One region of the Vibrio sp. TRT 29B02 genome, then DNA from elsewhere that is predicted to be linked to it. Evidence: predicted binding sites of a transcription regulator. Region 1 holds the regulator's gene; each other region holds the start of a gene.
What was found. The regulator CRP, encoded in region 1, controls carbon source genes, mostly activating them, when cyclic AMP is high. The targets are predictions, from matches to a motif close to TGTGANNNNNNTCACA.
Positions count from the first base shown of each region.

Region 2: deoD (purine-nucleoside phosphorylase) is a predicted target of CRP. The motif match lies at 1,844-1,859, and genes of this name have one in related genera.
Region 3: udp (uridine phosphorylase) is a predicted target of CRP. The motif match lies at 1,025-1,040, and genes of this name have one in related genera.
Region 4: cytR (DNA-binding transcriptional regulator CytR) is a predicted target of CRP. The motif match lies at 4,752-4,767, and genes of this name have one in related genera.

Region 1 is NZ_JBNJOJ010000029.1:47,123-55,088, forward strand. It holds gene kefG (glutathione-regulated potassium-efflux system ancillary protein KefG) at 1-363, opposite strand, end outside; gene ACQEXT_RS16750 (ABC transporter ATP-binding protein) at 523-2,445, shown strand; gene ACQEXT_RS16755 (TIGR02444 family protein) at 2,442-2,921, shown strand; gene ACQEXT_RS16760 (hydrolase) at 2,931-3,908, shown strand; gene ACQEXT_RS16765 (YheU family protein) at 3,950-4,162, shown strand; gene ACQEXT_RS16770 (phosphoribulokinase) at 4,251-5,120, shown strand; gene crp (cAMP-activated global transcriptional regulator CRP) at 5,363-5,995, shown strand; gene ACQEXT_RS16780 (DUF1338 domain-containing protein) at 6,237-7,028, opposite strand; gene astD (succinylglutamate-semialdehyde dehydrogenase) at 7,119-7,966, opposite strand, start outside.
Region 2 is NZ_JBNJOJ010000005.1:95,458-103,423, forward strand. It holds gene ACQEXT_RS04785 (transposase) at 1-968, opposite strand, end outside; gene deoD (purine-nucleoside phosphorylase) at 1,029-1,739, opposite strand; gene ACQEXT_RS04795 (YbgA family protein) at 2,091-3,041, shown strand; gene ACQEXT_RS04800 (MerR family transcriptional regulator) at 3,031-3,822, shown strand; gene phrB (deoxyribodipyrimidine photo-lyase) at 3,827-5,257, shown strand; gene ACQEXT_RS04810 (L,D-transpeptidase family protein) at 5,247-6,152, shown strand; gene ACQEXT_RS04815 (Lpp/OprI family alanine-zipper lipoprotein) at 6,205-6,453, opposite strand; gene ACQEXT_RS04820 (DEAD/DEAH box helicase) at 6,798-7,966, shown strand, end outside.
Region 3 is NZ_JBNJOJ010000035.1:21,994-29,959, reverse strand. It holds gene ACQEXT_RS18240 (zinc/cadmium/mercury/lead-transporting ATPase) at 1-890, shown strand, start outside; gene udp (uridine phosphorylase) at 1,146-1,904, shown strand; gene ACQEXT_RS18230 (type III PLP-dependent enzyme) at 2,000-3,199, opposite strand; gene ACQEXT_RS18225 (hypothetical protein) at 3,287-3,490, opposite strand; gene ACQEXT_RS18220 (hypothetical protein) at 3,696-4,508, opposite strand; gene metG (methionine--tRNA ligase) at 4,708-6,783, opposite strand; gene apbC (iron-sulfur cluster carrier protein ApbC) at 6,941-7,966, shown strand, end outside.
Region 4 is NZ_JBNJOJ010000026.1:52,756-60,721, forward strand. It holds gene frdC (fumarate reductase subunit FrdC) at 1-208, shown strand, start outside; gene frdD (fumarate reductase subunit FrdD) at 221-598, shown strand; gene hslU (HslU--HslV peptidase ATPase subunit) at 653-1,987, opposite strand; gene hslV (ATP-dependent protease subunit HslV) at 2,024-2,569, opposite strand; gene ftsN (cell division protein FtsN) at 2,827-3,375, opposite strand; gene cytR (DNA-binding transcriptional regulator CytR) at 3,490-4,497, opposite strand; gene priA (primosomal protein N') at 4,866-7,067, opposite strand; gene rpmE (50S ribosomal protein L31) at 7,348-7,566, shown strand; gene ACQEXT_RS15750 (malic enzyme-like NAD(P)-binding protein) at 7,826-7,966, shown strand, end outside.

The sequences.
Region 1 (7,966 bases):
GAAAGCTCCTTCTTGGCCCCCCGTCGTGATCACGCTTCGCCAATATTTACCCTTTAAAGCTTCACCTTTACCAAAGGCAAAGCCTTTTCCAATAACACGGTCTAGCCACTCTTTAAGCAACGCCGGACAGGAATACATAAAGAGCGGATGGTGGAAGACAATCACATCATGCTCAGCCAGTAATTTTTGTTCAGCACTGACATCAATAAAGAAGTCTGGATAATGTGCATAAAGATCGTGCACAGTGACGTGATCAAGCGATTCTATTTTCTTGATCATCATTTGGTTAGCCACAGACGTTTGTGACTCAGGGTGAGCATACAACACCAATACCTTGGGCTTATCGGAGGATAGAGTTTGCATTCGTTCGACAGCAATCCTTTTACTGTTTATAGCCTACTAAGCATTATTTATCGTTATCAGTTTGTTATACGTTGTTAGTCGTGATAACGCAATGATCGACATAGCTTGTTAAGTGCCCTACTATTCGACGCAATACGAGTAACGACAAAGCAAAAGATTATGATTACCTTCTCTGGCATCCAGCTTCTTCGCGGTGGTAAACCACTTCTTGAACAAGCTTCAGCAACCATCCAGCCTGGCGATAAAGTCGGTTTGGTCGGAAAAAATGGTTGTGGTAAATCGACACTATTCGCCCTGATCAAGGATGAACTTTCTATTGATGCGGGTAACTTTAGCAAACCCGCACATTGGGAGATGGCTTGGGTAGCACAGGAAACCCCAGCGTTAGAGCGCAGCGCCATTGAATACGTCATTGATGGTGACCGAGAGTATCGCCGTCTAGAATCGGAGTTACTCGATGCTGAGCAAAAAGATCACGGCACATTGGTCGCTGAAATACATGGTCAAATAGAAACCATTGGCGGCTACAGCATTCGTGCTCGAGCAGCGGAGCTCCTTGATGGTCTTGGTTTTAGCCAGCAGCAAATGAGTTGGAACTTAACTCAGTTCTCCGGCGGCTGGCGTATGCGTCTTAACTTAGCACAAGCTCTTCTATGTCGCTCAGATCTACTGCTACTCGATGAGCCAACCAACCACTTAGACCTTGATGCGGTTATGTGGCTAGAACGCTGGCTACAAAATTACCCAGGTACGCTGGTTCTTATCTCTCACGACCGAGATTTCTTAGATCCTATCGTAGGTCGAATCATTCACGTCGAGAACCAAAGACTAAATGAGTACACGGGTAACTACTCATCATTTGAAGAGCAGCGTGCTCAAAAACTGATTCTGCAACAAGCTCAGTTTGAGAAACAGCAGAAGCAGATGTCCCACATGCAAAGCTACATTGACCGTTTCCGCTACAAAGCCTCGAAAGCGCGTCAAGCTCAAAGCCGAATCAAAGCGCTGGAGCGTATGGAGAAAGTTCTGCCCGCACAGTTGGATAACCCATTCAGTTTCCAGTTCCGCGATCCTGATGCACTTCCTAACCCAATCATCATGATGGACGAAGTCTCGGCGGGATATAGTGACAATCTGATTTTAGAAAAGATTCGCCTTAACTTGGTGCCTGGTAGTCGAATTGGCTTACTTGGACGTAATGGTGCGGGTAAATCGACCCTGATTAAGCTCCTTTCTCGAGAACTCAAACCTCAAGGTGGTGACTTAACCTACTCTCAAGGGGTTAAGATTGGCTACTTTGCGCAGCATCAGCTAGAAACTTTGCACCCAGAGGAAACCCCTCTGCAACACATGATGCAAATTGCGCCTGACAAAAACGAACTCGAGCTACGTAACTACCTCGGCAGTTTTGGCTTTCAGGGTGATAAAGCACTAGAAAAAGTAGCCCCCTTCTCTGGCGGTGAAAAAGCGCGTCTTGTTCTCGCTCTGATTGTTTGGCAAAAACCAAACCTTTTACTTCTCGATGAACCAACCAACCACCTCGATCTCGATATGCGTCAAGCCTTAACTATGGCGCTACAAACGTTTGAAGGCGCAATGGTCATTGTTTCCCACGACCGCTACTTACTTCGTGCGACAACAGACGATCTTTACTTGGTTCACGATCGCCAAGTGGCTCCATTTGATGGTGACCTAAACGATTACTACAAGTGGCTGACTGAACAACAAAAATCGGAACGCCGTGAAGCGCAAGCACAACAACCAGAGAAAAAGTCTGAAAACAGTGCGGCGGCGAAAAAAGACCAAAAACGCCGTGAAGCAGAATTTCGCAAACAGACTGCACCTATTCGCAAAAACCTGACAAAACTTGAAGAGAAAATGGATAAGTTGGGAGAAGCCTTAGCACAAGCAGAGGCCCAATTATCAGATAACTCACTTTATGACGCCGAAAATAAAGCTAAACTTAACCAAGTACTAGCGCTTCAAGCAGAAAGTAAAAGCTTGCTTGAAGAGGTCGAAATAGAGTGGATGGCTCTACAGGAAGAGCTAGAACAGATGGAACAGGAGTTCAATAGTCAATGAGTTCAAAGCCCGCCTCAATTTCTCTAACACTCGAACGCTTATGGCAATTTAGCCTACAGTACTATAGCGTGCGAGAAGTAAAAGAGGCGTGCTTACATCTGCAAAACCAATTTAAAGGCAACGTTAACCTGCTGTTGTTACTCAAGTGGCTTGATGAACAGCAGGTCTGCTTTGGCGAAGAGGACTGGCATCGCGTAGAAGAGTGTTTAGGCCGTTCCGAAGCCTTACTTCTGAGCTATAGGGAGTTACGACGTAAGTTGAAGTTCCACCTACCTGATACTCTGTATCGCGAGTCACTCCAATTTGAGTTGCAACTTGAAAAGCAGCAACAATCCGATCTGGTTGACTGTATTAACACCATCGAATTGAGTACGAATCACGCAGAACCCCTGACCTTGCGCTACTGCCGTCAATTAGGTGGCGAACAACTCTATTCAGCCTTTGCCGACCCCATAGACAACATTGCCAACCTGTAGAGAGCCTTTATGACTCAATTTGTTGCTGCTAAAGGATTAACAAATCCTCACCTACAAACACTCGCACCGCGATTTATTCGGAAGAAAGCCTTATTTGAACCCGTCTGGCAAACTTTAGATACGCCTGATGGTGACTTTCTTGATATTGCTTGGAGTGAAAACGTCGATCAGCAATCAAACACTGATAAGCCTATTTTTGTTCTTTTTCACGGCTTGGAAGGCTGTTTTTACAGTCCGTATGCGAATGGTCTAATGGATGCCTTCGCCAAACAAGGTTGGCTCTCTGTGATGATGCATTTTCGTGGCTGTAGTGGTAAGCCCAACAGACTCGCCCGCGCCTATCACTCCGGCGAGGTGGAAGACGCACGCTTTTTCTTAGAGCACCTCAACCAACGTTTCCCAACACAGACCAAGGTCGCGGTTGGCATTTCTTTGGGTGGAAATATGCTGGCCAACTATCTCGCTACCTACAACAGCCAGCCTTTACTCGATGCCGCAACCATTGTTTCTGCGCCACTCGACCTATCGGCCTGCTCAGAACGTATCGAGCAAGGCTTTTCCAAGTTGTACAAAAGCTATTTGCTGTCATCGCTAAAGAAAAGCGCTCTACAAAAACACCATCTGTTAAAAGGCGAGTTGGGATTGAGCTATCAGAATATCAAGCGTGTCACCAAATTGTACGAGTTCGATGACCTTATCACCGCACCTTTGCATGGTTTCAAAGATGCAGCCGATTATTATCACCAGTGCTCAGGGATACATCGACTCAAAGAAATCACGCTGCCAACACAGATCATCCACGCCAAGGATGACCCGTTCATGACCGAAGATGTCATCCCCAAATACGTGCTGCCCGATAACATCGACTATCGGCTGTTTGAACAAGGTGGCCATGTGGGATTTGTTACAGGTAGCGCACTCAAGCCAAGATTTTGGTTAGAAGAAGCTCTGCCTGCCTACTATGAAAGTCTTGCCGCTTCGGCATAATAGCGCGCACAATTCACCGAACATAAAATGAAGAGGTCTTTATGATCGTCCCATGGCAACAAATTGCACCGGAGACACTGGAGAATCTGATACGCGAGTTTATTCTTCGCGAAGGAACAGACTATGGTGATGTCGAGGTTTCACTACAAGACAAAGTTGACCAAATCCACTCTCAACTAGAGTCAGGGGAAGCGGTTGTGGTTTATTCAGAACTGCATGAAAGTGTCGATATCCAACTAAAGAACCGTTTTTGATTTAGAGAACTGCATACAGTCAATGTCTGCTAAAGCATGTTATAGTGGGCATTGATTCATGGAATGTAACTTACAGACAAGGTTTGTCATGTCCGCTAAACACCCTATTATTGCCGTGACTGGTTCATCTGGCGCTGGCACAACGACTACCTCGGAAGCCTTCCGCAAAATGTTCAATATGATGAACGTTAAAGCCGCGTGGGTCGAAGGGGATAGCTTCCACCGCTTTACTCGCCCTGAAATGGATGTCGAAATCCGTAAGGCTCGCGAGCAAGGCCGTCACATCAGTTACTTTGGCCCACAAGCGAACGACTTTGGTGGCCTAGCCGAGTTTTTCCGTAAATACGGACACGAAGGTAATGGTCAGGTACGTCGCTACCTCCATACGTTTGACGAGGCAGTACCTTATAACCAGATGCCCGGTACTTTTACGCCTTGGCAAGACCTACCAGAAAACTCCAATGTACTCTTTTATGAAGGGCTACACGGGGGGGTGGTAGATGGTGACGTTAACGTCGCACAACATGTCGACTTTCTGATAGGCATGGTGCCGATCGTCAACTTAGAATGGATTCAAAAGTTTGTTCGTGATACTCGCGATCGCGGTCATTCTCGTGAAGCCGTCATGGACTCAATAGTACGTTCAATGGACGACTATCTAAACTATATTACTCCACAGTTTTCCCGAACTCATATCAACTTTCAGCGCGTTCCGACCGTTGATACATCAAACCCTTTAAATGCGAAAGGGATACCGAGTTTGGACGAAAGTTTCGTCGTCATTCGACTTCGTGGTATCAAGAATGTCGATTTCCCATACCTACTGGCTATGATTGATGGTTCGTTTATGTCACGCCACAACACCATTGTTGTACCAGGCGGAAAAATGAGTTTTGCGATGGAATTAATTGTTCGCCCTATCCTGCAACAATTGATAGAAACGGGCAAAATCGGTTAAGGCTCACAACTAGAACACGATTACTTTTCATACCGTGATCATGTGCACAGTTTTGCGTACCAAAAAGCCTGTTGTACCCGATTAAAATCAAGAAATCATGCCAGAAAAAGGATACTATTTGTAACCGACACATAAGTTGGCTTGCAGCATTTATAAAGTGCTCTTATCCTAGTAGGTCTTAATTAAGGCTTAGCTTAAACATGGAAAGCGGCAAGCGTACCCTGCAGAGGAAGTGAGATATTATGGTTCTAGGTAAACCTCAAACCGACCCAACATTAGAGTGGTTCCTTTCACATTGTCATATTCATAAGTACCCTTCAAAAAGCACGCTAATTCACGCGGGCGAGAAAGCGGAAACTTTGTACTACATTGTTAAAGGTTCTGTTGCGGTTCTTATCAAAGACGAAGAAGGTAAGGAGATGATCCTTTCTTACCTAAACCAAGGTGACTTCATCGGTGAACTTGGTCTATTCGAAGAAGACCAAGAGCGTACCGCATGGGTTCGAGCAAAATCTCCTTGTGAAGTTGCGGAAATCTCATTCAAGAAGTTCCGTCAGCTTATCCAAGTGAACCCAGATATCTTAATGCGCCTTTCAGCGCAGATGGCAAGTCGCCTACAAGTGACGAGCCAAAAAGTGGGCGACCTAGCATTCCTAGACGTAACGGGTCGTATTGCTCAAACGCTACTAAACCTAGCGAAGCAACCTGATGCAATGACTCACCCAGATGGCATGCAAATCAAGATCACTCGCCAAGAGATTGGTCAAATCGTTGGCTGTTCTCGCGAAACAGTTGGCCGTATCTTGAAGATGCTTGAAGAGCAGAACCTAATTTCTGCACACGGTAAAACAATCGTTGTTTACGGTACTCGTTAATTTCGATTAAGCACTAAATTATAAAAGCCACCAATGGAAACATTGGTGGCTTTTTGTTTTCGAGAAAATTATGGCTTATTGAGGACTAGTTTCGTCAACACCTTTAACCACAAAGCTGTTATCAACTTCTACCCGCCACTATCTTTTGAAGCCCCATCTCGGAACACAGTGTTCTCGAAGGGCGCAGCCCGTTCTAAATGCTCGCAGGACGAAGTCCGGTCTCGACTCTCGCTTCTGCTCTTTACCCGTTAGTGCTTTCGAAGATCTTGTCAGCAGACGCTGCCACAAATCCTGGGTAAAGCTCGCCATTAGGCATTGGATAACGTTTAGCAAACTCGTAGAAGCCTCCAGGGATGATTTCACTACCTTCAGTAAACTGAACCGGCACTTTATCAGCCATCGTTGAAGATTGCTCAAGCAACACTTCAGGCGTGCCTTTCACTTCGCCACCAAACTCGTTGATAGTAAAGCCAGCTGAGCGAAGGTGATCATTAACACCTTTCACCTCATCAAACGCATTAAGTTGGTTAACACTGACAGTAAAGTGGTTCGCACCGTAACCATGGGCAGCTAACCAAGCCGCGTACTCGCTTTCTTTAGCCAGCGTTTGGTAATCCGCATGACTAATATCCCATAGTCGGCCACCGTACAAGAACTCATGACCTGTTAGCTTATCCGCGTCTACTTGCTCGACTAGCTTGGTAACAATCGCTTGAAGTTCACTAGAACACTCATCAACTTTTAGTTCACTGATAAATACTTTTGGCTGTTTTGGATCGGGATGTTCAAAATGTTTCGCCGCGAGCTTTTTGCTTTCAAAAACGTAATCGCCACACGGCTTGTAGCCAGCATCTAGAAAAGGTTGTGCTAGAGTCGCGATACCTAACGGCTCAACGTTGAAAGTACGTAGTGCAATATGGTCATTGATCAATGCTTCGTCTTCTTGCAGAAGTTGGTGTACTTTTTCAGCAGAGGGACACAAGCGTTGAATATAGTCATTCCATAACTGCTGGAATAAAACATCTGGCGTCATAACGCCTCCTTGTATAGGGGTTGTTTACGTTCAAAAATGCCTCCTGGCTCAGGGAGGCAAAAAGGGAAATATCTAAGCGAACTTCACGCTCTACAGTTCAACACCTGGGCTTAATGTTTCAGGAAGAAGTGTCTCGCCACCTTCCATCGAAGCCATTGGGTACGCACAGTAATCCGCTGCATAGTAAGCACTTGGCCTTAGGTTGCCAGAAGCGCCTGGGCCACCGAACGGTGCATCACCACTTGCTCCAGTGAGCTGACGGTTACGGTTAACAATGCCTGCACGAATATGGTCAACAAAGTAGTTCCACTCGCTATCGTCTGTCGATACTAAGCCAGCAGATAACCCAAAGCGTGTGTCGTTGGCAAGTTCAACCGCTTTTTCCAGACCTTGGTAGCGTACGACCTGTAGCAGAGGGCCAAAGTACTCTTCATCAGGTAGCTGTGCAATCGCAGTAACGTCAATAATACCCGGAGTAACAAAGGCGGCTTCACCCGCTTTCGCTTCAACCAAACTGACACCACCCAGTGTTTGCAAGTTTGCCTGTGCAGCAAGGATAAAGTCTGCCGCTGCTTTAGAAATCTGCGGCCCCATGAATGGTGCAGGTTCTGCGAATGGCTGATCGACGCGAATCTTATTGGTCGCTTGTACAAGCTTATTGACCAATAGATCACCCTTCTCACCAACAGGAACATATAGGCGACGAGCACATGTACAACGCTGGCCAGCACTAATGAATGCAGATTGAATAATGGTATAAACCGTTGCGTCCAGATCACCGTAATTTTCAGAGATAACCATAGGGTTGTTACCCCCCATCTCTAGAGCCAGCATTTTGCCCGGCTGACCTGCGAACTGACGGTGAAGGATGTGACCAGTATTGGCACTGCCCGTAAAGAGAACGCCATCTAGCCCTTTAGAATTGGCTAGAGCGATAC
Region 2 (7,966 bases), on a different contig from region 1:
TGACACATATCCATCACGTGCAGAAAATGCGCGTAGGAAGTATAGGGTGGACGAATCAACGCACCCTTCGACGGGTAGTTAAATACCGTAAGATTTCCCATTGGATCTTCAACGTTACCGCGAGCCAAAATGGTTTGATATTGCTGATCAATGCGCTCCCTTAAAAACGGTGAAGGGGTTGGCGCTGGCATATTGGCTTCGGATGAATGTTCACGTGAAACGAATCGTGCCGGAAACTGATACGGATCGTGATCGACACTTCCACTAGGTTCTTCGTCAGCAGAATAATTGACGTGTTGACATAAGATGTAACCACTGTGCGCTTCACCAGTCGCTATCCACAAAACGCCATTATTGCTTTTGGGCTGGAGAGACACGTAATGAGAGGCAAGCTGATAGTCTTGAGCGTGGTTTACCCAACGGGCGTCAAACATGGCCAGTTTTCTACGACAACGACTTGCGATGTGATCGAGGTGATCGTAAAACGTCTTTGGATTGATCTCTAACTTGCGGCATATTTCGCGTACGGAATAGCCCATAAAGAGCAAACCAAGTAGGTTTTCTTGGAAGTGCAGTTTTTTATTGGCACCTGACCATTTATCGACAAACGTCGACTGACATGACTTACAACGGTAACGCTGACGGTCACCGCTATAGCCAAAGGCATGGTATAGATGTTTATGGGTGTGGACAGAAAGTCCGAAGTTTTGACAGTCGTCATTACGACAGGCGGGTAGGCCGTCGCTGTGGAGATGTCTAAGGCGGTGAAGTTCATTTAAAACTTCACGGTTATTAAGTAAGGGGGGGAAAGCACCACACTCCCGACATACCATCGCAGGTCGCTTAGGGTTAGCATGCTGCACAACGTAACGATGCGCTTCACTCAATCCAAAGTTGTCACACGCCAATGTTTTACAAAAGTTGAGCTGTAACCCGTCTGCTTCCTGTGGCAGTTTGCCAGTAGTCACTATCTCCCCCTCGGGATATTCAGGCCACCAAAGACAACTTTGGCGGCAATAAGAATAGAATTAGATGTTGATCGCTGTTTCTAGAGCCACTTTCATCATGTCGTTGAATGACTTCTGACGCTCTTCTGAACTTAGCTTCTCACCACGGATGATATGGTCAGATACGGTTAGGATAGTTAGTGCTTTCGCCCCTAAGTCTGCAGCAACACCGTAGATACCTGCTGCTTCCATATCAACACCTAGAATGCCTAGCTTTTCCATCTTCTCGAAGATGTCCGCTTCTGGTGTGTAGAATAGGTCTGCAGAGAATACGTTACCTACTTTTACAGGAACTTGTTGAGCACGCGCTTGGTTCACCGCTTCTTCAAGTAGACCGTAGTCAGCAATCGCCGCGAAATCATGGTTGTTGAAACGAATGCGGTTAACTTTAGAGTCAGTAGAAGCACCCATACCGATCACAACGTCCATTAGGTTTACGTCGTCACGTACCGCGCCACAGCTACCTACACGAATTACGTTCTTCACGCCGTACTCAGCGATAAGTTCGTGCACGTAGATACAGCAAGAAGGGATACCCATACCGTGGCCCATAACCGATACTTTTTTACCTTTGTAAGTACCAGTAAAACCAAACATATTACGAACGTCACAAACTTGCTTGACATCTTCTAGGAAAGTTTCAGCGATGTACTTAGCGCGAAGCGGGTCGCCTGGCATAAGTACTGTTTCTGCGAAATCACCAGGTTGAGCGTTAATGTGTGGGGTTGCCATAGTTATTACTCCAAATTTATTAGTCAATCACGGTGTTGATTACTAATTGTGTTGATTTTGAAAAATCTGTTGAGGCAATACTAGCTATATCTGCCAATACTCCATGAGAAGTATGTCACAAAAGAGCGGCTATGTGTGTCAAATGTGCCTATTGATAACCAAATGTGTTGAAACTGGTAAAGCAATCGATTCGGAAAAACGTTTGCTTTATGTGGTGAACCAAATAAGCAATTTTTTCGTACCATTTCCCATGATTGTACAAACACTATTTTTGTACAGTTGAAGAAAATTATGCTAAAACTTGTACAGGATTTTTACTTGTATAGCCACAAAGTTCGTAAGGAGCTCGCTATGGAACAGAAGATTAAGATTGGCATCAGTGCTTGTGTATTGGGCGAACGAGTGCGATTCGACTCCGGCCATAAAGTCAGTAAGTTTGTGACCAAAGAGCTCGCGCCTTATTTTGATTTTGTATCCGTCTGCCCTGAGGTGGGAGCCGGGATGCCAGTACCAAGACCGACGATTCGCTTAATTTCGAATGAAGAGCGAATTGCTTTGGTCGAAACGAAGGATCCAAGCAAGGAACATACTCAACAAATGCTCGACTTTTCCAAAGCAAAAGTAGAGGCGCTAGCGAGTGAGCAGTTATGCGGCTATATCGTCTGTGCTAAATCACCAACTTGTGGCATGGAAAGAGTCAAAGTCTACAAAAATGGTGGGGCTGAAAACATTGGTGTTGGGCTTTATACCAGAGAGTTAATGGAACGAATGCCATGGCTACCGGTAGAAGAAGACGGTCGGCTCAATGATCCTGTGCTCAAAGAGAACTTTGTAACTAGGGTCTACACCTTACAAGATTTCTATCAGTCTATGGGTGATGAACCGACAAGAGGGAAAATCGTCGCATTCCACTCTAGATATAAGTTGGTACTGATGGCACACCATCCTCAGTCCTATAAAAAATTAGGCAGCTTAGTCGCCAATATAAAAGAGTATCGGCTTGATGAGTTTTACTCTCTCTATCGTGAAGGGCTAATGAAAGCGATGTCGTACCGAGCGAGCAGAAAGAATAACACCAATGTTCTTCTCCATATTCAGGGCTACTTTAAACGTCAATTAGGTAAAGCCGAGAAACAAGAGCTGCGTCAGACCATCGATGATTATCGTGTCGGTTTACTCCCTTTGCTTGCCCCCCTAACTCTGCTTAAACATTACTTGTCGGCGCATCCTGATCAGTACCTTTCTCAGCAGGTGTTCTTCCAACCCCATCCTCAGGAGTTACGTTTAAGATATGGATTGTGAACAAAAGCAGTATGCAATTAGAGAAGTGTCTCAACTGACTGGTGTAAAGCCCGTGACATTGCGGGCTTGGCAACGGCGCTACAATTTAATTCAGCCACACCGTACGGAAAAAGGTCACCGAATCTATACTGAGCAGCACATAGCGCTTATTGGGGAGATACAGAGTTGGCTGAGTAAAGGAGTCTCTATCGGTAAGGTCAAACAGGTTTTAGATCTGAATGACGCCGGCGAGGCAAATGAGCTGACCGTTGTCAATCATTTGGATGAGGTACCGTTGTTGTTAGAGGCTTTAGCTAAGCTCAGCAAAAACAAAGCGGACTCCATCATTGCCACAGTGCTGAAAGAGTACCCGATTGATATTGTAGAGCGGCAGTTCATTCAGCCCACTGAAAAAGCGCTTTCCGTGGTTCGGTTCGGTTTACGATCACTCCAAACTGGGATGATGAGAACCTTATTAGTTGCACGGCTTAACGAGATTTTAGAAGCAGAAAACAAAGTATCTAGCTCTAAACGTTGCTTACTTATTTGTTATGAAAGCACCAACGATATCGAGTCTCGCTTGTGGGCATTAACGCTTTCTCAGTCAGGTCTGCATGTCGTTATTGTCGATGGTGTCGATGACTTGTCGGGATTAGTAGAACACCCTGACTTAGATGTTTATGACACATTGGCGATTTTTAGTGGACGTCCAGTTACCGTAGCCCAGCAATCTCATATTGAGAGAATTAAGCTCAGTTTTAGCGGCAACCTGGTGCTATCCGATATGGTAGAAAGCGAGTAAAACGATGAAGTTAGTATGGCTACGTAGAGACCTGCGTGTCGAAGATAACCGCGCCTTGAACTTAGCATTAGCATCAGGCCAACCTGTCGCAGCCATTTATGTTGCAACTCCTAAGACTTGGCAGCGTCACGGCTTGGCACCTATTCAGGCAGACTTGATCTTTCGTCGCTTATGCGAATTGCGCAATGATCTTGATTTACTCAATGTCCCTCTATTCTATGTGCAAGTAGAGACGTTTACACAGGCGGCAGAGAGAGTGGCTGATTTGGCACAAGCTAACTCAGTGAGCGGCGTTTTCTACAATAAGGAGTATGAAGTTGACGAGCGAAATCGCGATTCATATTTAGAACAGCAACTGAGCGATTCAGATATCGAAGTGATAGGGGTCGATGACAAGTGTGCGTTGAGACCGGGCAGTGTGCTCAATAAACAAGGGGACTACTTCAAGGTTTTTACCCCGTTTAAACGCGCATATCTTACCAAATTGTACCAACAGCCTATTAGCGTACTGAAAGCAAAGCCTGTCGACTGCAAAGCTGAGCTTCAATCCATAGATGGCATAGAACGGTTTTCGTCGGCTTGTGCGCTAGATTACCCTCGCGTGTGCAGTGCAAGTTACTCTGTCGAAACCAATGCTATCATTGGTCAACTTCGACGTTTTGTTTTTGAACGTTGTGATCAGTATGATCAGCAAAGGGATATTCCATCGATCAACGGCACCAGTATGCTATCTCCCTATTTAGCTATAGGGGCCTTATCGATACGTCAGTGCATGGCCCGTCTCCATGATAGTCAGACATTACCACTTACCGCAGGAAGAGAAGTTTGGCTAACTGAATTAGTCTGGCGCGACTTTTATCAGCACTTGATCTACTTTGAAGATAAGTTGAGTAAAGGCAAGAGCTTTGTTGAATGGGGAGATTCACTTACTTGGCGAGATTCAGCCAGCGCAGTGATAGCTTGGCAAACAGGACACACAGGCTATCCCATTGTTGATGCAGCAATGAGGCAGCTAAACCAGACTGGCTGGATGCATAATCGATTAAGAATGATTGTGGCCAGTTTTTTAGTCAAAGACCTGCATCTAGATTGGCGTGTCGGCGAACGATACTTTATCTCGCATCTCATCGACGGTGACTATGCGGCCAATAATGGTGGCTGGCAGTGGTGCGCTTCTACCGGTTGTGACGGCCAACCCTATTTCAGGATCTTTAACCCCATTTCTCAGGGAGAGAAATTCGACCCTCAAGGTGACTTTGTTTACCAATGGATTCCTGAGCTAGCCAAAGTACCTCGCCAGTTTATCCATCAACCCTGGAAGTGGAGTAAAGCAAAGGAATTGTCATATCCGTCACCAATAGTTGATCATAAGACCGAAAGAGAGATAACCTTAACCCTTTATAAAGATGCTAAGGACAATGTGAATGGTACGTAAGTTTATCGCGTTCTTTTGTTGTATAAGTTCGCCTTTATTTGCGGCTACTTACGACTTGCCTGCCAAAGAAAGCAGTATAGTAGGCAGAACTCAATATCATAAGGTGCAAGAAGGTGACACATTGGCGAATATCGCCAAGCAATACGATGTTGGTTTTCTCTCTCTTATGGCTGCAAATAAGGGGGTAGATCCCTTTCTTCCCACTGTAGACTACGTATTGACTATTCCGACCCAAATCATTTTGCCTAATGTTGAACGTCAGGGAATCGTGATCAACTTAGCTGAGTTACGACTCTACTATTTTGAACCTGAGATCAATAAGGTACATATTTTCCCTGTCGGCATTGGACGTATAGGGCGTGATACTCCAGAAATGGAGACTAAAATCAGCCAGAAACGTCCAAATCCTACGTGGACTCCACCAGCATCGATTCGAAAAGAGTATCTTGCCAAAGGCATCGAGCTACCAGCGGTTGTACCGGCCGGTCCTGAAAACCCACTAGGAGAATACGCGTTACGCTTGGCGTACGGCGCTGGAGACTATCTAATTCATGGGACCAACAAAGATTTTGGTATCGGACTTAGAGTCAGTTCAGGTTGTATTCGCATGGATCCGAAAGATATCGAGTGGTTGTTTTCACAGGTTCAGTTAGGGGAGAAGGTACGTGTGATCAATGAACCTATCAAGGTGGCATTAGAGCCAGATCGAAGTGTCTTTCTCGAAGCTCATGAGCCTTTGACTCGTAGTGATGGCATCAAGAAACCTTTAATCATGCCGCAAGAACTGACATGGTGGTTGGAAGAATTTGACCAGTCGGATGTTAAGGCTCGAGCCGCAATCCTTGCTCAAAACGGTGTTCCCGTCGAAATCGTCGCACCAAGCTTTATCAACTAAAGAACAAAAAAGAAAGGGTCTGCATGCAGACCCTTTCTTTTAAAAGACGTAATTACTTAGTGTAAGACTGAGCAATGTTGTCGATACGCTCATTTGCACGAGCTGCTTCTTCTTGAGCTGCCATAGCCGCATCACCAGACTTACGAACTTCTGATTGAAGAGCTTGAACGTCTTGGCTTAGCTGGCTTACTTGATTGCTCAGTTCATCCATTTTCGCAGTAGTAGCTTCGTCTGGACCAGACGCACAACCAGCTAGTAGAAGCACAGAAGATGCTGCAGCTGCGATCAACATTTTGTTCATAAGTGAACTCCTTGCATGTATAAGTATCAATAAAATGTCCTATACCTTTTTGTGTATAGTAACGTCAATTAGTGTAGCCCTAATCTTACGCTTCCAAAAGTCAGAAAAAGTCAAAAAAACCCAAGATTTTAGGTAATTATCGAATTAGTTGACCCACGTCTCATTGGTGAGAGCAATGAATGTAAGGCAATAAAAGTGATACTTTTATCGCATTAGTGACATTCGATATTATTTTATGTGATCTCTATCCTCCTTGAGCGAATCCAGTTATCATAGCCTGTTTTTATTAATTCCCGTGTTGTAAGGCTCCATCATAAGCTTCGCCTGCGACACTTAATGATCAAATGGAGAATACTTTGCAATTTAAAGATTTAGGTTTAGACAATCGCTTACTCAAGAACTTAAAGCATTTTGACTTTAAGAAGGCGACAGAAATACAGCAACAAGCGATCCCGGTCGCGATTGCAGGTAAAGATCTGTTGGCTTCTTCGAAAACGGGTTCTGGTAAGACGTTGGCTTTTGTTTTGCCTATGTTGCACAAGTCATTAAAAAACAAAGCATTCTCTGCAAAAGATCCTCGCGCATTGATTCTTGCACCAACGCGTGAGTTGGCAAAACAGGTTTACGGCGAACTACGTTCTATGCTGGGTGGCCTGACGTACGACGCGACTCTGATTGTTGGTGGTGAGAACTTTAATGATCAGGTGAAAGCACTACGCCGCTACCCTAAGTTCATTGTTGCGACGCCAGGGCGTTTAGCCGACCACTTAGAACATCGTTCACTGTTCTTAGATGGACTTGAAACACTTGTTCTTGATGAAGCAGACCGCATGCTTGACTTGGGCTTTGCTCCTGAACTGCGCCGTATTCACCTTGCTGCTAAGCATCGCCGTCGTCAAACTCTCATGTTCTCTGCCACACTTGATCATGCTGAAGTGAATGACATCGCTTTCGAAATGCTTGATGCGCCAAAACGTATTGCGATTGGTGCAGGTAGCGCAGAGCACACAGATATCACTCAGAAGTTTTACTTGTGTGATCACTTAGATCATAAAGAAGCGATTTTAGAACGTATCTTAGAGCAAGAGAACTACAAGCAGCTGATTATCTTTACGGCGACCCGTGCCGATACGGAAAGACTGACCGCCAAGCTGAATGAGAAAAAGCTGAAAGCGATTGCGCTTAGCGGTGGCTTAACTCAGACTCAGCGCAATACGATTATGAGTCAGTTTGAACGTGCTGTGTTTAAGATTCTTGTCACAACCGATATTGCTTCTCGCGGTTTGGATATTGCTAGCGTTACGCACGTGGTTAACTTTGATATGCCGAAACATACTGAAGAATATGTTCACCGAGTCGGTCGTACTGGTCGAGCAGGTAATAAAGGTGACGCAGTTTCTTTGGTTGGGCCAAAAGACTGGGATAGCTTTAAGCGTGTAGAGGCGTTTTTACAGCAAGATTTAGCATTCTCTGAGCTTGAAGGGCTGAAAGGTAAATTTAAAGGCTTACGTCC
Region 3 (7,966 bases), on a different contig from region 1:
AACCAGAAGTGACCGATCTTATTGCCTTTGGTGAATGGACCGAAATGACCTTAATGGAGAAAATTGCTGCTATTGAAGTCGGCTCAAGTCATCCATTGGCGGTGTCTCTAGTGAACAAAGCCAAACTCATGGGCATTGACATTCCTGAAGCCAAAGATAAGCAAGCTTTGGTTGGCAGTGGTGTTCGAGGTGTCGTTGATAATGTTGAATATCAGGTTACAGCACCAAGTAAAGTGACTCTTCCACTTAGTGAAAATTGGCTGACGCAGATTGAAGGGTTAGAGCAGCAAGGTAAAACCGTTGTGGTCGCGATTGAAAATCAAGCAAGAGTAATGGGGGTAATTGCGTGGCAAGATACCTTGCGAGATGATTCGGCACAAGCGGTTAAAGCGTTACAAAAATTGGGTGTTCGCTCTATCATGTTGACGGGTGACAACCCTCGCAGTGCACGGGCTATTAGCTCAATGATCGGTATTGACTACCAGGCTGGTCTGCTGCCACAAGATAAGGTGAGTTACGTTGAACAGCTATCGGCGGTCGATAATGTCGCTATGGTTGGAGACGGTATTAACGATGCTCCTGCGATGAAAGCGTCAAGTATTGGTATTGCCATGGGGGGTGGTACTGATGTAGCACTAGAAACGGCCGATGCAGCTTTGACTCATAACCGCTTGACTGAGCTTGCTGGAATGATTGAGTTATCGAGATCAACGTTAGGCATAATTCGTCAAAATATCGCTTTGGCACTCGGTTTGAAAGGTGTCTTCCTTATTACCAGCTTGCTCGGCTTAACGGGTTTGTGGGTGGCGGTACTGGCTGATAGTGGCGCGACAGCGATAGTGACACTCAATGCGTTGCGACTGTTAAAGTTTAAGTCCCAACTCGATTAGTGGATAGAACAATAAATAGCCCTTACATTTATGATGTAAGGGCTATTTTTTATGCAACTGACAAATTGGATTTGCTAAAAATTGTGATCGAAAACGATTTTGTTTGCAATGTTCATTTTTGTTGCGATCATTGTTGTGATCGGTGTCACTATAAAGCTCTTGGTAGTTGGTTACAGTATGTTCTGTACCCGATGAATTTATAGAGCGAATGGTAAAATTTAATCAACCAAATTTCGCCACAATAAGGAGTCCCCTATGTCTCAAGCTGTATTCCACCTTGGTGTTACTGAATCTGATCTCGCTGGCGCAACATTAGCGATCATTCCTGGTGACCCAGCACGCGTTCAAAAAATTGCAGAAGAAATGGAGAACCCAGTTTTCCTTGCTAGCCACCGTGAATACACACTTTACCGTGCTGAGCTTGATGGCAAGCCTGTTGTCGTATGTTCAACTGGTATTGGTGGCCCTTCTACTTCTATTGCAGTTGAAGAATTAGCGCAACTTGGCGTTCGTACCTTCCTACGCGTAGGCACGACTGGTGCAATTCAACCACACGTTAACGTGGGTGACATGATTGTCTCTACAGGTTCTGTTCGTCTTGATGGTGCAAGTTTGCACTTTGCTCCAATGGAATTTCCAGCGGTAGCAGACTTTGAAGTTGCGACAGCAATGAAAGCAGCGGTTGAAGAAAGTGGCGCTACGGTTCATATGGGCGTAACGGCATCAAGCGACACATTCTACCCAGGCCAAGAGCGTTACGATACTTTCTCTGGTCGTGTTGTTAAGCGCTTCCAAGGCTCTATGAAAGAGTGGCAAGAGATGGGCGTTCTCAACTTTGAAATGGAATCTGCAACACTTCTTACTATGTGTGCAAGTTCTGGTCTTAAAGCTGGCTGTGTAGCGGGTGTAATCATCAACCGTACTCAGAAAGAAATCCCGGATCATTCAACTCTAAAAGAGACAGAAGCTCGTTCAATCAAAGTGGTAGTTGAAGCTGCACGTAAGATGCTGTAAAGATTACAGTGACTGAATAGATAAGGCCCTGCGTTGATACGCAGGGCCTTTTTATTTATTTCGGATTATCGGTTACGCGCCGGATTTGTTTGTTTTTAACCAAGCAAGCGAGCTTGCTCGGTTGCTTCTTCATTGAGCAGAATGGTTTGTGCACGCTTGAAGAAGTTAAAGTCAGTTGCTGTGGCACTCGTGTAAGCGCCCATCATGCGGCTGACAATTAAGTCACCATTGCTCAGTTTTGGCAGCATGATGTTTTCCGCAATCACATCAATGCTATCGCATGTAGGGCCAGCAAGAATACTCGGTAGCCACTCTCCATCCTGTTTTATCGTCGTGAGAGGGTATTTAGCATCATCAAACATCAAACCACTGAATGAACCGTAGATACCATCATCTAGGTAGTACCAAATCTGTCCATCACGCTCTGCTTGTCCCATCACTGATGCAACACCCGTCATCGCTTGAGCAACAATAAAGCGCCCTGGTTCGGCAATAACCTGAACCGTTTCTGGTAGCTGGTTTAAAGCCGCATTGATCGGCTGGCAAAACAGTTCAATCGGCATTACCTGAGTGTTATAACTCACAGGGAATCCGCCACCGATGTCAAGAGTACTTAACGCAGGTAAACCATGCTCAACAACTTGCTCCATGAGGTGCTTACAGGTGTCGATTGCGTCAACGTATTTCTGTGGATTCATGGTTTGTGACCCAACGTGGAACGAGAGCCCCTTAATACGAATATTCCACTCTTGAGCTTGCGCAATTAGCTCTAGCGCTTGTTGAGGAGTACAGCCAAACTTCTTCGAAAGATCCGCGAATGCTTCTGAGTTACGAAAGCTCAGGCGCACGAGCAATTCCACTTCGTCACGGTAGGCGATGAATTTTTCTAACTCGTTAATGTTGTCGACAACAAAAACACGGCAACCATACGCCAGTGCGTCACGAATATCACGGTCACGCTTGATTGGGTGAGTATGGATAGTACGCTCTGCTGGTACACCTTGCTCTGCCACTAGGTCAACTTCACCACTGGTTGCTAAGTCAAAACTGGCTCCTTCAGCCAATAGTGTCTGTACAACAGCTGGGTGTGGCAGTGGCTTAAGCGCAAAATGCAAAGTGACATTAGGTAGTGCGTTGCTTAGGGCACGATATTGTTGGCGAACAATATCACAATCTAGCAGCAGCAGTGGTGCGCCAAATTGCTCTACCGAGGATTGAATAAGTTGAGATTCTGGTGCAGATAGAGCACCAGCAGAATAAGATTGAAAATCTAAAACAGAGTGAGCAGCAGCCATAGCCAGTCTCCAACAAGTTATAGGCATGTTTCAATGTGATGACAAAGAAACATGGAGCGTCAAAAAATGCGCAAAGCGCAGTCAAAGTCACTCTTGGATAGTTGCTCTATCGCCTTGCCACAAATCTGCTGTGATGTACTCGGATTGGCTATCATCAAGAAGCAAAGTGATAGTAAAAGCATCAATCTTTGCAATCAATAGCTGGATGAACAAAAGAAAGTGAATAATTTTTGTTGTTACGACAGGGAATGTTTGTTTTGCAAGCAACTCTTCTCCACAAATGCTCTCCAAAAAGGGTACTCCCTCCACTAATGGGCACTAATGGCGATAAGTTCGATGTGGTCCATAAGACGATATGGGATACCATTAATCTGTTTATTGGCCTTACGACAAGTCTTGAGGCGTCTGTCCTCTCAAGAAATACTCAAGAAATAGAAATGGGTAGCGTGCTTGCTACCCATTGTTGAGTGTCGTGTTGACGGCTTAGCACTTGGCGTTAACTAAATGCGATTTTAGGTAACGGCAGATAGAGACTTTCAGTCATGTCAGACAACATTTGGTCATACACTTGCGAGATAACCAAGGATATGTCAGTGGTTAGTTGGTACAGCTCGTCACTGGTCATCTCTAGTGCATCATTGGCATTGAGTTCTGTCAGTGTGTGCATTGCCTTGGAGCTCAACGGTGACGCAACAGAAAGTGGGCTAATCAATGAAAGTTGGCTCAGTTTGCGTCGAGTTTTATCGCAGTAGTATTTCACTCGCATCATACCTTCAGGGTGGTCAAGATCCTGAATTGATATTCTTAGTTGGGTGAGCGTCTCCATACTATCGAGTACCTGCTGCCAGTTCATATGATATTCGTCACTAATGTCTTCTCGGCCAGATTCAATCAGCCATGCAATCGCGATTTCATCCATTAAAAACATACAGTGGCGAATGGTTTTGCCGTGAATAATCTGATTCCGTGCCACTGTTCGGTGTTGCCACTCTTGGTGCAGAGATTTGAGCTTTAATTGCAGAATTCGATACATTGGCTTGTTTTCGAACTGGGCTGTAGCGATAAGTGTATTGGAGTGGTCCATCATCGAATCGAAAATGCCCGCCAGTGTGTTTTGTTGGCGCTCAAAATCTTGGCTAGTCAATGCTTGATGTGTGATGGCTCTATGTTGTCGGCTAAGCAGCAACAGTTGGCGCAGCAGAACTAAAATCTCGAATTTTCGTTCAAGACCGGAATGACGTTTCTTTGAATGGTGAAATAGGGTTGCAAGAATCGCCAGGGACAAGATTAGTGAAAAAAGCACAAACATAACTTACTCCTTGTTAATGTTTACCTACAAAGTGGTAGAGCAGATATGGTGCCAATTCTAATTTTCTTAAAATTCAATCACTTAAATTTTGTTGTTGAATTATTTTGAACCGATTTGGTGCATAAAGCACTGATAATGTGAGGGACATAAAAAAGCCCCACTCGATGAGTAGGGCTCTGAGTTAGACGATTTATTCAGTTTACATGACGCGCATGCCAGGCTGAGCGCCTTCGTGTGGTTCAAGGATCCACAATTCGCTGCCACCAGGGCCAGCGGCTAGGATCATACCTTCAGACATACCAAACTTCATTTTGCGAGGTTTTAGGTTTGCTACCATTACGGTTAGCTTACCTTCCAGTTCTTCAGGTTTGTAAGCCGATTTAATGCCCGAGAAAACCTGACGAGTTTCACCGCCGATATCAAGCTGGAACTTGAGTAGCTTGTCTGCTTTTGGCACTTCTTCACATGAGATAATACGTGCGATACGCATATCCACTGCAGCGAAAGCGTCAAATTCAATCTCGTCAGCGATTGGATCTTTGTCGAGTTCTGTTTGGCTAGCTTGGTTCTTTTCAGCTTCTGCTTTCTCTTTCGCTGCTACTTCAGCGGCAGCATCTTGCTTAGACGCTTCAACCATATCTTCAACTTTTTTAGGATCGATGCGGTTGAATAGTGCCTTGAACTTCGTGATTTCATGAGCGGTCAGTGGCGTCGCAATGCCATCCCAAGTCAGTTCTTCGTTCAGGAATGCTTCAGTGCGCGCAGCAAGTTCTGGCATCACTGGCTTGAGGTATGTCATCAGTACGCGGAATAGGTTAATACCGACAGAACAGATGTCTTGTAGCTCTTGGTCTTTACCTTCTTCTTTCGCCACTACCCACGGTGCTTTCTCGTCAACATACTGGTTCGCTTTATCTGCTAGTGCGGTGATTTCACGAATAGCACGACCAAACTCACGAGTTTCGTAAAGTTCTGCGATACGATCTGCCGCCGCCGCAAACTCGTTGTATAGCTCAGGTTCAGCGAAGTTTGCCGATAGCTTGCCTTCAAAACGTTTAGAAATGAAGCCAGCGTTACGAGAAGCAAGGTTCACAATCTTATTAACTACGTCAGCATTAACGCGTTGAGTGAAGTCTTCAAGGTTAAGATCCAGATCGTCGATACGGCTGTTGAGTTTCGCTGCATAGTAGTAACGCAGACATTCAGGATCTAGGTGCTCTAGGTAAGTCGCTGCCTTGATGAATGTGCCTTTCGACTTAGACATTTTTGCACCGTTAACCGTTACGTAGCCGTGTACGAATACGTTATTTGGTTTACGGAAACCACTGCCTTCTAGCATTGCTGGCCAGAATAGAGAGTGGAAATACACGATGTCTTTACCGATGAAGTGGTATAGCTCGGTCGTGCTGTCTTTTTTCCAGTACTCATCGAAGTCTAGGTCGTCACGTTTGTTACATAGATTCTTGAATGAAGCCATGTAGCCAACAGGCGCGTCTAGCCAAACATAGAAGAATTTGTCTTTCTCACCTGGGATCTCGAAGCCAAAGTAAGGCGCATCACGCGAGATATCCCATTGTTGAAGACCAGATTCGAACCACTCTTGCATCTTGTTTGCAGTTTCAGCTTGTAGCGAACCAGAGCGAGTCCACTCTTGTAGCATGCTTTCAAACTGAGGTAGGTCGAAGAAGAAGTGTTCAGAATCTTTCATTACAGGTGTTGCACCAGATACTGCTGATTTAGGATCAATCAGTTCAGTAGGGCTGTATGTCTCACCACAGTTGTCACAGTTGTCGCCGTATTGATCTTCTGATTTACACTTAGGGCAAGTACCTTTCACGAAACGGTCTGGAAGGAACATCTCTTTTTCAGGATCGAAAAGCTGAGAGATAGTACGGCTAGAGATAAAGCCATTTTTTTTCAGTTCCAGATAGATGTGAGATGCAAGCTCACGGTTCTCTTCTGAATGAGTGCTGTGGTAGTTATCAAAGCTAATATCGAAGCCAGCGAAGTCTTTTTGGTGCTCTTCACTTACTGCAGCGATCATCTCTTCTGGCGTCATACCCATCTGTTGTGCTTTTAGCATGATTGGCGTGCCGTGAGCATCGTCAGCACAGATGAAGTTTACAGTGTTGCCGCGTAGGCGTTGGTAGCGAACCCAGATGTCAGCTTGAATGTGCTCAAGCATGTGACCTAGGTGAATCGAACCGTTAGCGTACGGAAGGGCACAAGTGACCAGCAGTTTCCTTGGATCAAGAGTTCTTGGATCGTTTGCCATACTTAATATTCGCTTCTTAGGATGTATAAAAAAATAGAGAGTAATACTACCTTATCCAACCAGTGACTCCAAGGTACCAGTTACAGGAATACCCTAGTTTTTTCATGGTTCAGTCTAGGCTGACAGAGTGTTACGATTAGATGCATAAGGAGGACCTATGCGTCAATTCAGTTCAAAGCAAGATTTTTGTGATTGGTTAAACCAATTTGAGCATTCAAGCTTAGCGCCACAGTGGGCGTCAGTAGCCAAGATCGTTAGTGTCGAAGCGGCGGGCTTTAAGATAGAAATTCCTTTTGCAGCTAACGGTTTAGTTGAGGAGCTGACTGACTGGATAGCGGCTGCTCAATCGAAAGGTGAGGTGGCGTCGTTTTCGTATGACATTCTTGTTGCACCAAAAGCCCTTGAAACACACGTGGCCTCACAGGTGAAAGGGGTAAAAAATGTTATTGCTGTTACGTCAGCAAAAGGTGGAGTAGGTAAATCGACGACATCGGTAAACCTTGCACTTGCGCTGTCAAAATCTGGTGCAAAGGTCGGATTGCTTGATGCAGACATCTATGGCCCATCGGTTCCTCTTATGCTAGGGCAGACAGAGGCTCAGCCAGAAGTTAGAGATGGCAAGTGGATGCAGCCGATTGTTGCCCATGGTATTTACACACATTCAATCGGTTACTTGGTTTCAAAAGATGAAGCGGCTATTTGGCGTGGCCCTATGGCGGCGAAAGCGTTGGCTCAACTTCTCAATGAAACCGAATGGCCTGAGCTAGATTACTTAGTTATCGATATGCCGCCAGGTACGGGGGATATCCAGTTAACGCTTGCCCAGCAAGTCCCAGTCACGGGGGCGGTTATCGTCACGACACCGCAAGACCTAGCGTTGGCCGATGCGCGTAAAGGTGCAGCCATGTTTCAAAAAGTAGACGTTCCTGTGGTTGGCATTGTCGAAAACATGAGTTACCACATCTGTAGTCACTGTGGCGAAAAAGAGCACATCTTTGGTGCTGGTGGTGCAGAAAAAATGTCCAATGAGTATGGCTTAGACTTGTTAGCTCAAATCCCTCTACACATTCAAATGCGAGAAGATATCGACCGAGGCGAGCCGACAGTCGCTGCTCGACCTGAGTCTGAGCATGGAAGACAATATCTCACTTTGGCGGAAGCAGTAAGCTCGAGATTGTACTGG
Region 4 (7,966 bases), on a different contig from region 1:
GCTTGATTTTATGGCGAATCCAGTAGTCGTCGCGATTAACATCGTGGCGCTAGCGGGCAGCCTACTGCATGCTCAAACCTTCTTCAGTATGATGCCGCAAGTAATGCCGATTCGCTTGAAAGGTAAACTTGTCGATAAGAAGATCATTGTACTGACTCAGTGGGCGGCGGTAGCTTTCATCTCACTTATTGTCTTGATCGTGGTTTAAGGAGCTTTAACGATGAAACCGAATTTCTCTGTAGATAGAGCACCTAAACGTTCTGATGAGCCAATCTGGTGGGGTCTGTTTGGCGCAGGCGGTACTTGGTTCGCAATGATCACACCAATCACAATTTTGGTGCTAGGTGTACTGGTACCGCTCGGTGTGATCAGTGCTGACGCGCTAAGCTATGAACGTGTTGTAGACTTTGCAACCAGCATCATTGGCGCGCTATTTATCATCGCGACACTGGCACTACCAATGTGGCATGCGATGCACCGTGTTCACCACGGCATGCACGATCTTAAATTCCATACAGGTATTGTTGGTAAAGTTGCGTGCTACGCGTTTGCAGGTCTTATTTCTGCTCTAGCTGTCATTTTTATCTTTATGCTTTAACAAGCACTCAAAGTAAAAGCCCGCTCAGTTAGCGGGCTTTTTTATGTGGCTCAATTAAAGAATAAAGCGGCTTAGATCTTCATCTTCGATTGTTTCACCAAGTTTCGCTTTCACATATTCGGCATCAATCGTTAGCTTGGAGCCCGCTTTATCGGTCGCTTCGAATGAGATCTCATCCATTAATCGCTCCATCACAGTATGTAGACGGCGCGCACCGATATTTTCAGTTCTTTCATTCACTGTCCATGCTGCTTGTGCAATTTGAATGATCCCCTCTTCCGTAAACTCGATGTCGACATCTTCTGTCTTCATCAGCGCAACGTATTGCTCCGTCAGAGACGCTTTAGGCTCAGTTAGGATACGTTTGAAGTCATCGCTAGACAGCGCTTCAAGTTCCACTCGAATAGGCAGACGACCTTGAAGTTCAGGGATTAAATCTGAAGGTCTTGCCACTTGGAATGCCCCTGAAGCAACAAACAGAATGTGGTCTGTCTTAACCATACCGTGCTTGGTTGAAACCGTACTGCCTTCAATCAGTGGTAGGAGATCGCGTTGAACACCTTCACGAGAAACATCTGGACCCGAGCTCTCACCACGTTTACAGATCTTGTCGATTTCATCGATAAATACGATACCGTTGTTTTCTACGTTGAAAATCGCCTGCTCCTTTAGCTCTTCTTGATTAACAAGCTTGGCCGCTTCTTCCTCAGTTAAAGCTTTCATCGCATCTTTGATTTTGAGCTTACGCTTTTTCTTCGTATCACCCGCTAGATTCTGGAACATGCCTTGCAGCTGATTCGTCATCTCTTCCATGCCAGGAGGCGCCATAATTTCAACACCCATTTGTGGTGCTGCGACATCGATCTCGATCTCTTTATCGTCTAGCTGCCCTTCACGTAGTTTTTTACGAAAAACCTGACGCGTGTTAGACGAAGTTTCGTCACGCTGCTCATTTTGCCCCCAAGCATCACGCGCTGGCGGTAGCAGTGCATCAAGAATACGCTCTTCAGCCTGCTCCTCGGCACGGAATTTCACTTTTTCCATTGCCTGTTGATGAGTCATCTTAATCGCCACGTCCGTTAGGTCACGGATGATGGTTTCGACTTCTTTACCGACATAACCTACTTCGGTAAATTTTGTCGCTTCAACTTTAATGAAAGGTGCGTTCGCCAACTTCGCAAGACGGCGGGCAATTTCAGTTTTACCCACACCCGTTGGACCAATCATCAGAATGTTCTTCGGTGTCACTTCTACACGCAGGCTTTCATCAAGCTGCATGCGACGCCAGCGGTTACGTAATGCAATCGCTACCGATCGCTTAGCTTTGTCCTGACCAATGATATGGCGGTTAAGTTCATGGACGATTTCGCGAGGTGTCATTTCAGACATAATCTTTTCCTTAAATTAGTTAGCCACTATCTTTGGTTATTCAGCTGCTTGTTGAGCTGGAATTTCTAGTTCTTCAATAGTGTGGTAATGGTTCGTAAACACACAGATATCACCTGCAATCTTGAGTGACTTCTCTGCGATTTCACGAGCATCTAATTCTGTATTTTCTAGCAGAGCTGTAGCCGCAGCCTGAGCAAAGTTACCGCCCGAACCAATTGCGATCAGATCGTTTTCTGGCTGAACAACATCACCGTTACCAGTAATGATCAAAGAAGCCGTTTCATCAGCAACAGCCAATAGAGCTTCCAGTTTGCGTAGGGCACGGTCACTTCGCCAATCTTTCGCTAACTCTACCGCAGCTTTAGTTAGATGACCCTGATGCATTTGCAGTTTACTTTCAAACTTTTCAAACAGCGTAAAGGCATCTGCAGTACCGCCCGCAAAGCCAGCTAGCACTTTGTTGTTGTACAGACGACGCACTTTTCGTGCATTGCCTTTCATCACGGTGTTACCTAGTGATACTTGGCCATCACCAGCGATGACGACTTTGTTATTACGACGTACAGATACAATGGTAGTCACGAGCAGGGCCTCATAGTTATTTTAATCTCAATGTTAGAGATTATATGAGGTTTAGGGATTGGAAATTCAAGGGGCAGGCGAGAGGCGAGAGTGTTATCTCTTCGCTGGGACAAGTCCTGTCAACACCTGGTTCTATCAACTCACTACCCGCCCCCACATCTCGAAGGACGAAGTCCGTTCTAAACTCTCGCAGGGCGGGACCCGTTCTGTTTACGTGGCATAAAAAAACGAACCCATTGGGTTCGTTTTTAAAACTTCTACTGCGCTTCTTTCCAGATTGCGCAAGGTTCGATTTTAGCGCGTTGTAGCTTATGCTTGTCTCGTTCCGCATCTCGCTTGAACTTATAAGGTCCAAGCACAACACGATACCAACTGCTGTCTTCTTTTTTACGGATCTTACTATTGATGCCCTGAAAAGCGATATCCAATTTACGTGCTTCAGCTTGCTGAGCGGTCTTATAAGCGCCACACTGCATGATATATGGAATCTCAGATACCACCTGCTCTTTAGCTTTTACTTCGACTTCTCGGCTTGGCAACGAATCGACATAATCCCACTTCTCTTCTGGAGGTGGTGGCAGTTTGGCTTGCGTTGCTGGCTTCGATTTTGGTTTAACCGGTTCAACAACTGGCGCTGGTGGCTCAGGATCATTACTGAGGGTATACAGACCATAACCAAACACACCCACCAGCAAAATAGCTAACAGGCCACTGCGCCATGGTTTACGACGTGGTGCAGATGTTTTTTTGGTCGGCTGGCGGCTGTTTCCACCACGACCTCTTTTAACGTAATCTCGATTCGCCACTACTTAACATCAATAATTTTGTTTACTACTGCCGACATGTTAATGCAGATCGCCACTTGATGACAGAGTATAAATGGAAGCGGCACATCAAAATGTGCCGCTGAGAGGTATGTTTTAAAGCACTCGCGGAGGAGCAGCACTTTCACGAACAACCAGTTTCGTTTCCAATAGTCTCGATCCTGCTCTAACGTCATGGCCACGCAATAACTCAAGCATCATTAGCATCGCCTGACGACCGATTTCATAGCGAGGCTGTGAAATGGTAGTTAGCGGTGGATCGCAATACTGTGCAAAGTGGATATCATCGAAACCAACCACGGATAAATCTTGTGGTACTCGGATACCGAGCTTTTTCGCTTCCTGAATCGCACCGATAGCCATTGCATCATTATGACAAAAGACCGCTGTTGGAGGTTCAGACAACGCCAGCAGCTGACGCACTGCCTTGGCACCATCCTCAAACGAAAAATTCCCATACGTACAGTAATTAGGATTCATCGTAATACCCGCTCGACGTAGAGCTTGTTGATAGCCCTGATGACGGAATTGACACAACACCGCCGATTGCGGTCCCGAGATCTGAGCGACGCGCTTATGCCCCATCTGCGTGAGATAGTTAACCGCCTCAAAAGCGGAAGTCAGGTTATCGATATGTACAGTTGGGAGTTCTAATTCTGGCGCAAACTCACACGCCATCACCATAGGAGGCAAATTCTTCTGTTCAGGTTTACTGACATCGAAGGGGAGATCGGTACCAAGCAACAACATGCCATCAGCTTGTTTAGTAAACACAAGGTTCACAAATGAGCTTTCTCTTTTTTTCTGCTGACCACTATCGCCGAGTAGCACAATGTAACCGTGCTCCATCGCAGCATCCTCAATACCTCGAATAATTTCGGTATAGTAAGGATCACAGATATCCGGAATGATCGCGATAATTGTTTTTGACTCATTGCGGCGCAAATTGCGCGCCAACGAGTTTGGTGAATAACCAGCTTCCAATACCGCATCTTCAACTCTTTTTCTCGTCGCTGATGATACTTTTTCCGGATTCATCAACGCCCTTGATACAGTCGCTGTTGATACTCCTGCAAGCTGGGCAACATCCTTCATTGTCGCCATATAAAATTTACCCTCTTCGTTTCCTTCAACGGTAGCTCGGTTGCCACCTTAGCTTCTAGTTGGAATTTATCTCATAGCCTCAACGGCTAAAATGATGTCGATTTGTAGGCTAAATACCTATCTTCTCATTAATATGCCTCGAGCAAACGATTAACTCACAAATAACAGTTTGAGAGCAACACATTGCACACGACCTAGTTTATTCATTTCAAAACACAAAGTTACGGGAGATTTAACAAAATTGGCGCCTGAGAGGAGATTTCGATCACAAATAAATGAAAAAGGTGTGAATATTGATTTTCGCAATGACTCATCAATGATCTATTTAAGCAAAAACATGTCCATTTAGAATAAAACCTACTGGCAGGCTAACTTAAATCTTGAGGTTCAATATCGAGGCTCCAACGCACTTTTTTGGCCAATGGCAATAATGCGATGGCCGGCTTAGCACTGGCCAACAATTTCTGCATAACAGGACGACTTTGCGTTTGCAGTAGTAGTTGCCAACGATACTTTCCTGCTCTTTTGGCTAGCGGAGCGGGTGTAGGGCCAAGGACTTGGCACAGATCATCAAACAGCGGATGTGCCTCTAAGGTATGGCGAACCTGACGCAGAAACTCTTCAACTGTTTCGGATTGATTGGCTTCGGCTCGAAATAGGGTTAAAAACGAATAAGGCGGTAACTGAGCCAGTTTTCGTTCTTGTAGCGCTGTTTCTGCAAAGTGGCGGTAACTTTTCGTCAGTAACGCTTGCAGCAAACTGTGTTCAGGATGGTGTGTTTGCAGTACGACTTCGCCGGGTTTGCTCGCTCGCCCTGCACGACCAGCAACCTGTATAAAGAGTTGCGCTAAACGTTCAGAGGCACGAAAGTCACTGGAGTAAAGAGAACCATCTACGTCCAAGAGCCCCACCAACGTCACATCAGGAAAGTGATGACCTTTTGCGAGCATCTGTGTACCAATTAGAATTTGGTATTCTCCTTTGCGAATAGCCCCTAATGCACTTTCTAAACTACCTTTTCGACGTGTACTGTCTCGGTCGATACGAATGGTTTTGTATTCAGGAAAAAGTTCTGACAATTGTTTTTCTAACTGCTCGGTCCCCACCCCAACGGTCACTAAGTGCGTTGAACCACATCCTTGACACTGGTGGATAATCGGTTGCTGTGAACCACAATGGTGACAGCGAATTTCGTTGCTAAATTGGTGATATGTGTAATACGCATCACACCGTTTACACTCTGCAATCCAACCACATTCGTGACACATCAGTGCCGGAGAAAAGCCACGCCGATTGAGAAACAGCATTACTTGATTACCTTGCTTGAGATGTTTGCGCATCTCAGCAATCAGCGGAGCGGACAATCCACTTTCTAAATAGAGCCCCTTAACATCGAGGACTTTGTTCGTTGTTGGCGTCGCATTTCCAGCACGAGAAGAGAGGATCAAGTGATGGTATTTACCCGCCAATGCATTGTGTAGTGTCTCTAATGCTGGTGTTGCCGACCCCAATACGATAGGAATTTGCTCCTTATTGGCTCTCATCACCGCCACATCACGAGCGTGATAACGCAAGCTATCCTGCTGTTTGTATGAGGCATCATGCTCCTCATCAACAATAATAATGCCCAAGTTAGAGAAAGGGGTTAATAATGCTGAGCGGGTGCCAATCACAATACCCGATGCATTATCACGAGCGCTCAACCACGCATTAAGGCGTTCAGTATCATTGAGACCTGAGTGGATGACTTCTACAGGCACATTAAATCGCTTCTTGAAGCGGTTGATGGTTTGTGGCGTCAGGCCTATTTCAGGTACCAACACGAGAGCTTGTTTACCTTGCTCTAGCACTGGCTTGATCAAATTAAGATACACTTCGGTTTTACCCGAGCCCGTTACCCCTTCAAGTAGATAACAACCAAAGCCTTCACCGCTATTCACTGTCGCGATTGCAATAGCTTGCTCTGAATTCAATTTGGGTTTGTCGACCTTGGCCTCAACATCTTGACGCCAATCTCGAATCACAGGTTTGTTCTCAATGGATTCTATCCAACCTTTTTCCGTTAAGGATTTTAAAACAGCCGAAGAGACTTCTTCATCCAAAAACCTTTGATGTGCCACCGAACCATGTTCGAGCATACGCATTACTTTTGCTTGTTTTACTGCACGACCAAACCCCTGCATGAGCTGATCACGACCTTTTGCAGTGAGCCGCCACTCTACTAAGGTGGCAAAGTCTGCCTCTTTCCCTTTACGCAATGCACTCGGCATGGCATTGAACAGAGTGTCGCCAAGCGGATACTGATAAAACTGACTGCACCAAACCAGCAAGGAGTAGAGGCTTTGCGACCAAACAGGCTGACTATCAAGCACTTGCTTAATCGGTTTCAACTTATCGAGACCAAACTCCGATTCATTAACCAATGCCGTTACTATGCCCACTAATGTCTGACGGCCGAATGGCACCGAGACACGCCCGCCTATGATTGGAAACATATGGCTGGGAATCTGATAATCAAACTGTTTATCCAGTGGAACAGGCAGAGCTACACGGGCAATAGTTGGTCGCATATAGGCTTTAAAGTTCAGTAAGAGAAGAGGTTAATTAGTCTAAGGGAAAAGGTCATTGGTTGAAAGAGAACAACACCAGCACCATTCAACCTAATCAGGCTAAAAAAGTAGCAACTTTATGCTGAAACGGCTTGATCCTAACCGATGTATTCATTACTATATCGCGCCTTAGAGATATGGCTTGCTGATATGCAGCGGTATCCTAGATTATTTTTATTAACTACGTGTGGTGTCCGGCTTAGATTCGGATAGCGACACGGCCTATTACAGAGGTTCTCCCATGAAAGCTGGTATCCACCCAGAATACAAAGCAATCAAAGCGACTTGTTCTTGTGGTAACTCTTTTGAGTTCAACTCAACTCTAGACAAAGATTCTATCCACCTAGACGTATGTGACAAATGTCACCCATTCTACACTGGTAAGCAACGTATCGTTGATACAGGCGGCCGTGTTGATCGCTTCAACAAGCGTTTCGGTGCTCTATCAAGCAAGAAGTAATAACTTCCTTGTTACCGAATTAAAAAAGGACGCCCAGGCGTCCTTTTTTGTTTTCTGCTCTTTGCTCGTTACTCATTTTTCAGGCGAATCTATTACAATTGGCGATATTCGCTAGCTATATCTCTATTCATCTGGTCTTATCTCCAGTCATTTACTACTTTTTCTTGCTTTAGCTCGCATTCTCACCTAGGCAGCTTGACTTAGTTACTCTAGAATGGATTCCCCCTTTCCATATAATTATTAACGAGTACCTACACCTATGTCAGACGACAATCGCCAAGAACTATCCCCTGAAGAACAATTTCGTCAACAAGCATTGGATTACCACGCAATCCCTACTCCAGGGAAAATTGAGATCGCACTTACAAAGCCAGCAGAAACCGCTAAAGACCTTGCTTTG